3 regions of the Nitrosomonas sp. ANs5 genome follow, and region 2 is predicted to be linked to each of the others. Evidence: predicted binding sites of a transcription regulator. Region 2 holds the regulator's gene; each other region holds the start of a gene.
What was found. The regulator sigma-54, encoded in region 2, starts transcription at its own class of promoters, with help from an activator protein. The targets are predictions, from matches to a motif close to TGGCACNNTTCCTGCT.
Positions count from the first base shown of each region.

Region 1: flgB (flagellar basal body rod protein FlgB) is a predicted target of sigma-54. The motif match lies at 1,428-1,443, and genes of this name have one in related genera.
Region 3: ABTW62_RS06500 (N-acyl amino acid synthase FeeM domain-containing protein) is a predicted target of sigma-54. The motif match lies at 1,303-1,318, and genes of this name have one in related genera.

Region 1 is NZ_JBEUDO010000002.1:23,621-25,879, reverse strand. Features, by position in the region: gene ABTW62_RS00745 (hypothetical protein) at 1-422, opposite strand, end outside; gene flgA (flagellar basal body P-ring formation chaperone FlgA) at 558-1,253, opposite strand; gene flgB (flagellar basal body rod protein FlgB) at 1,478-1,891, shown strand; gene flgC (flagellar basal body rod protein FlgC) at 1,894-2,259, shown strand, end outside.
Region 2 is NZ_JBEUDO010000014.1:29,845-32,103, reverse strand. Features, by position in the region: gene hpf (ribosome hibernation-promoting factor, HPF/YfiA family) at 1-161, opposite strand, end outside; gene ABTW62_RS05275 (RNA polymerase factor sigma-54) at 363-1,826, opposite strand; gene lptB (LPS export ABC transporter ATP-binding protein) at 1,869-2,259, opposite strand, start outside.
Region 3 is NZ_JBEUDO010000019.1:23,937-26,195, forward strand. Features, by position in the region: gene ABTW62_RS06495 (pectin acetylesterase-family hydrolase) at 1-265, shown strand, start outside; gene ABTW62_RS06500 (N-acyl amino acid synthase FeeM domain-containing protein) at 287-1,180, opposite strand; gene ABTW62_RS06505 (transglycosylase SLT domain-containing protein) at 1,683-2,259, opposite strand, start outside.

The sequences.
Region 1 (2,259 bases), on a different contig from region 2:
AAAACAAATACATCGTAATCCCAGGCCGCCCGTCCTTTGGGTTGCAGAATATAAGTGCAGCGGACTTCATCTTCCTGATATTTGTCGAAATTCAGCCATAAATTACCTGAAAATTGTTCGCTTTTACAGGCGGAAAAACAGTGACCACCGTTGGCGAAACGTTTCTGCAATACGGAAAAAGGTCTGTCCATCTGCTGTAGCAGAGGATGATCGGGTCCGATCTGAACAATCTCGATATCCCGACCTTTATCGACTGGAACGAGGCAATCCTGGCTTACCGGTTGTTGGGTAATGTAATATTTATGCAGTATCAGCTTCTTGAAACTGATCTGGTATAACAATCGATCGAAAATATAGAGCAGCGTGTCCTTGGTCCCCAGTTCGCTCGACGTTTTCTTTATCCTGTAAAACATTTGATTCATATTATTACCTTGGATCGGGGCTGTCAGCCGGCGAGCTTTGGCGACAGCCTGTAATTTCTACTCACCCAACCGACGACGGATTATTCCCGGCCGCATGTATCGACTGGAAATGTTTGGAAGCATACGCCATTTTTGCTATGGCCTGACTTCAACACTGCCATCTGCGCGCGCGATCCCACTGATGATCCGGCCGGCCGGGTTGCGTACCTGTACCATTTCTCCACTCGCGGCTGAGGTCAGCGCATCGCCTTCGGTGCTGACTGTGAATCCCAAGCCGGTCACGATCAGCTGAACCTTCTGGCCGCGCGTAATGACGTGCGGGGCGCGCAGGTGTCGCTGGCGCAAGGGCTGGCCGGCAGCGATCGAACTGGTTGCCATTTTACCTGCCGCTTGTCCGGCATCGCTGAGTATATCTTGCGGCAAGCGCACCAGATCGGCTTCATGCATGCTTATATCGTCGCTACCCAAAAGCTTGCCCTTGCGAATCGGCCGGGTTGCATGCGCGATGGGAGCGATGACCTCGATTTCGACCGGCACATAAAGCGTCCAACTGGATGCATCCTGGCAACGCACACCGACCGAGAATCTTCCCCATACTCGTCCGCCGGCCGGCAGGAAGGTTTCGAGCTGTTGGCAGGGCTGATGGGTGCGGCGTGAATCAAGCCTGCTGGACTTGATAATCACCCTGCCGGGTAAGTCACGTCCCTGCTCATGGACGAAAGCTTCCACCGCTTCGAGAATCGCGCTGACCGGTGAGGGATTGCTGGCATGCACCAGCACGGGCGTCAATAAACAGAAAAGACCCCATAGCAGGGGGAGGGTTTTAATCATATTGGGTTGAGCATCCAGGTTGTTGCCCCGGGCGCAGGGTAATTTTTGCCGGTAGCGGCAATTTTTGCCGCCTGCCCTGCATGGTAGTGCCGTGGCCGGTAAGTTAAAGCCGGAACTGAAACAGGTTACCGGGTTTGTTCCGGCAATTGAGCATATATTATCGTCAATAAATTCTGGCATGGTTCATGCTTGAGATAAGAGTGACGATCTCGTAGGAGTCATTCATGATCAACAAGCTAGACAATACCCTGAATTTTCATCACAAGGCCCTCAATGTGCGGGCAGCCAGGCAGGAACTGCTGGCCGGCAATATCGCCAATGCCGATACGCCCGGTTTCAAGGCGCGGGATGTCAAATTTGCGCAAGCCTTGCAGCATGTGCTTTCGTCGAATCCTGCCCAGCAAGGCTTGACGACCACATCCCCACGGCATATCAATCCCGTCGGCTACCGATCGATCGGTACTACCCAGGCGCAGTATCGCGTGCCGCAGCAGCCCAGTATCGATGGCAATACCGTCGATATGGATACCGAGCGGATGCAGTTCGCCGACAATTCCATCCAGTACGACGCCGGGCTGACTTTTATCAATAATCAGATCCGGGTCTTGTTATCCGCCATCAGAGAAGGAAACGTTTAATCATGTCGCTATTCAGTGTCTTCGATATTTCGGGCTCGGCCATGGCCGCCCAGTCGCAACGGCTCAACGTGGTGGCCAGCAATCTGGCCAACGCGGACAGCGTGACCAATTCATCAGGTGAACCCTATCGCGCCCGGCAGGTGGTATTCAGCACCCTTAATACCTCGGCCAAACTGGCCAAGGGTGTCAAGGTCGCCGGCGTGGTCCATGATCCGTCACCGATGAAGGTGGCCTATAACCCCAAGCATCCCATGGCGGATGACAATGGCTATGTCACCACCCCCAACGTCAATGTGGTGGATGAAATGGTCAACATGATGTCGGCTTCGCGTTCCTACCAGAACAGCGTCGACATGATGAATACGACT
Region 2 (2,259 bases):
ATCGTCGCCTCAGCCTTTTGATTGAGTTTCTCCACCGACAGAATGACGCTGATATCGATGACATGATCAAAATGGCGCGTAATTTTGTCAATTTTGGAAAGTACATATTCGCGCATTGCCGGAGTGATGTCGACATGATTACCTGTGAGATTTAAATTCATTCTTTCTCCTTATTTTAGAGGATCGGTTTTAAGATAACCTAGGAGGCTGTCCGAGAATAGACTGATCTACTGCGGACGAGCCTGATTGGCCGGATTTTACGATCCTTTTCGTTAAATAGAACGACTATTCGCCTCAAATGATCGAAAAATCCCACTCAACCAGCCTCGCCCTCGCTACGATCGCTATTCTCGGACAGCCTCCTAGAGTGCCTTGCGTAAATTAGTCGGGGGAATATGCATGAACTCCCGATATTTTGCAACCGTGCGGCGGGCGACCACGATGCCCTGTTGAGCGAGTATCCGCGAGATCTGGCCATCATTGAGTGGCTTTCTCTGATCTTCGTTCTGTATCAATTGTTTAATTAAGCCACGTATGGCGATAGCTGAACAGGTCTCGCCGGATTCCGTGCTGACATGGCTGCCAAAAAAGTACTTGAGTTCGAAGATACCATGGGGGGTTCGCATAAATTTCTGATTGGTGACACGGGAAATGGTTGATTCATGTAAACCCAAAGTTTCTGCGATTTCACGCATGACCAGCGGCCGAATGGCTATTTCACCATGTTCCAGGAATGCTTGCTGCCGGTTGACGATTGCCTGGCTGACCCGGAGTATGGTCTCAAGCCGTTGATGGATGTTTCTGATGAGCCAGCGTGCCTCTTTCAACTGGCCCATTAAAGGCTGAGTCGTCTCGTCCCGGTGATGTTTCAGGATGCGCGCATATAAATGGTTGATGTGGATGCGCGGGACCGAATCCGGGTTGAGCCGCACGGCCCAGTTGTTGTTGAGTTTGGCCACAATCACATCGGGTGTGATGTAGCGCGCCGTGCTTGTATTGAAACATGCGCCTGGCCTAGGATTCAGCCGTGTAATCAGCTGCTGGATCGATTGCAGGCAGGTCTCGTCACAGTCCAAAACTTTTTTGAGCTGGCGAAAGTTCTTGGCCGCGAGGCTTTCGAGGTGTTCACTGACCAGTTCGAGCGCCTCTTTGCGGAAAGGCGTATTTTCAGGCAGCGCGTGCAGCTGCAGCATCAGGCATTCTTTGAGGTCGCGCGCGCCCACTCCCGGTGGATCGAGTTGCTGGACATATTCGAGCGCTGCCTGCCAATCCTCAATACCGATTCCCAGTTCAGCCTCAAGCATATGGGTTAGCTCATCCAGATCCTGGGTCAGATAGCCCTCTTCATCCAGGCTGTCGATCAATAAACCGGCAATTTTCTTCTTTCGTTCAGACAGCTGACTTAAACTGATTTGCAGCAAAAGGTGTTCCCGCAGACTGGTGGGTTTTGCTGCCAGTTGTGAAAAATCCGAGTCACCTTCTTCATCATCAGCCATATCGAAACGGGGTTCCTGACTGCTATACGCCTGTTCATCGAGCTGATCGATCAAAGTGTCGGTATTCTCACTCATGGCGGGCGTATCGGGCGATGCAGCAGAATCGGAGGAAAGCATCGAAGTGAAACTATCCAAAAAATTGCCGGCTTCGAACTCGTCACGGACGTTTCCGTCATCAAATTCCAACAACGGGTTTTCCTGCACGATCTGAGCGATTTCCTGGCTGAGCTCAAGCGTTGACAACTGCAACAATCGAATCGACTGCTGCAGTTGCGGGGTCAGCGTAAGACCAGTAGACAGTTTGAGCTGAAGAGCAGGTTTCGTATTCATGAAAAACAGTCAAGCTCCTGAATGTGAAAGCATTTCCACTTGTCAAAGCCGGAAATTTTCTCCTAAATAGACTTCCCGGACACGCGCATCGGCGATGAGTGCATTGGGTTCGCCGCTGGAAAGCACGGTCCCGTTGCTGATGATATAGGCACGATCACAAATTCCCAGTGTTTCCCGTACATTGTGATCGGTGATCAAGACACCGATGCCGCGCGTCTTGAGGAACCGGATGACCCGCTGAATATCGATGACAGCGATTGGATCCACCCCCGCAAAAGGTTCATCAAGCAAAATAAAGCTCGGCTGGGAAGCCAGCGCCCGGGCAATTTCCACGCGCCGTCGCTCCCCGCCCGATAAACTGATGCCGCTGCTTTCTCGTAAATGACTGATGTGCAGATCATGCAACAAATTATCCAGTTGCTGTTGGATATCT
Region 3 (2,259 bases), on a different contig from region 2:
ATGGCATGTCAGAATGCGCGACACTTTTGATGGGGTCGCTGCCAGTAGAAATGTAAATTACTACATAGGCGCAGGAGTGTTCCATGCAGCATTGATAGATCTGTTCAAGCCCGTGCCGCCAGATGGTTATTTCTACCTGGAGAACAGCGCAGGGGGTGTTAGGCTGACAGATTGGGTGCGGCGGCTTGTTACAGATGACAGGAATAACGAGTTGCGCGATCTGATGTGTCTTGAAGATTGTCAAGCCCCTTTTGCTGCTGAATAAATGCAGCAGGCGCGTCTGTGATCATGTTCTAGCCAGCGATAATCGAGTATCAGTGTTGCACTTACGTTGCGTGTGTGTGATTGTTTTTTCTGGCTGCATTCTCTGAATAACTCCCTCTTCTTCGCTTCGTGTGAGAAAGAGGGGGTATATGCTTTTTTCCCTCTGTCTGAGTTGTCCTGCCATGGCGGTAATTTGCGCGCCCATGTATTCCAAATCCAAATGAAGTAGTACTGCTGGGGCATTGACCCGGGGGCAGGTTTGTTGTTGTCCAATTTGGCAGAAGCCCAGCATGCGCCGGTAAAAAGACATATGGCGTGGATTGATTTCAATAAAAGCATCCTGTGCATCATGCAGTACGTGTGCGTAGAGATAGGCAATGTGAAACAAGGCTGCAAAGATTTCCTTGGAGCTGCTGTTGGGAGCGAAGGCTAATTTTGATACTTCACATGGCTTGTGTCCCTGTTCACGGAATTGGTCTAGTTCGGATTGATAAAGTGTATCGGCAAGCAATCCATTGTTGCTATCTATGGTTAAAGTCAATGTGCCAATGATTCGCTGCCCACAGCGTGCTTCGAAAGTGTACTGAAAAGGGATTGCGGAGAAGACTGACGCACTGTCAGTCTGGTAGCCGCGAGAGGCGTACATGCGCTTGATGAGAGTGCTGGCTTTGATGCGTTGCTTGAGCGTGCTTACCAGATGAATGCTGTAGCTATCAGTTTGCAATAAACAATCTGTCTGGGCCGCTCGATCTGTGGGGTGTATCCAGTTTTGCGATGGGCGATATTGCAGAGTGGGAAGGGGGTCTGCAGCTCTTTCAAAGGCCAAGTAATTAGAGGAATATTGATCTTGTATCGGGTATGTTTCTTGAAGGGCTTTTCTTGAAGCTCCTAGCTGAGGTTGGTTCATGGTCTGCATGGGTAGCGATTCCTCATAGATTATTTGTCCGAATCAAATGCATGTCAGTCTATAAAGTTCTGCATATATAAGCAGTAGTGTAGGTAAAGATCAGTTATAAATTGAAACGCTGGTGGAATATAAGCAATATTCGTGCCAATAATATAAATGATGTTTAATCAGTGTGTTATAAAGATTTTTAGAGGGTGTCGACAATTTTTGTCGTCGTATTTGTGACAAAAATCACTTACAGTTTCTAACTGGTTGTTCTATTTGTGTTTTATTTGTCTCATAAAGGAGACAGATTATCTTGTCTTCTGTCCGAAGTGATTTTCTGTCTGGCGCGGCTGCGGAGTGGCCTGCATGCTCGGGCTGCCTAATCTTTCTGGATTGTGGTGGTGTCGTGAGAGGGTGTGACCGGAGAGCTGTTTTGGGAAATTCATCTGCGCACACATCAGGTCGGTGTGCGATGCTGCCTGATCAAATGTGCAAAATACCGGCCTGATTTATGGTCGAGCCGCCTTCAATGATCGGCGCGAGTGAAAATAAAAGCAGTTCTGTTGGTGGCTTCAGGCTGGTAGGGATGGGTGGTTTTCTGGTAGCGGCCAAGAATCTTTTTGACGTAGTCGACGGTTTCCGGGTAGGGTGGGACACCGCCATGTTTTTCCACGGCGCCTTCTCCGGCATTGTATGCGGCGGCCACTAACGCGACATCGCCTTGGAAAAAGGCCAGTAGCCATCTTAAGTAAGCCATGCCGCCCTTGATGTTTTCCTCCGGGTCGAATGCATCTTTGACCTGAAATCTTTCCGCTGTGGCGGGAATGAGCTGCATCAGCCCCTGTGCGTTTTTAGAAGAGACTGCTTGTGTATTGAAGGCCGATTCTACGGAAATGACTGCCAGTACCAAATAGGGATCGATTTGGTACTGGGGGGCTAATTTTTGTACCAATGCGAAGACAGGCTGGCTGACATAAAATTCTTTGGTTGGTCGGTGGAGGTATGTTTGCCAGCAATCGGGGAAATGTGTTTTTGTTTCATCCGGCGGCGGAATGAATTGCAGCAGTTTTTTTGCGGGAAGATACTCCTGGGCGGCTGCCATG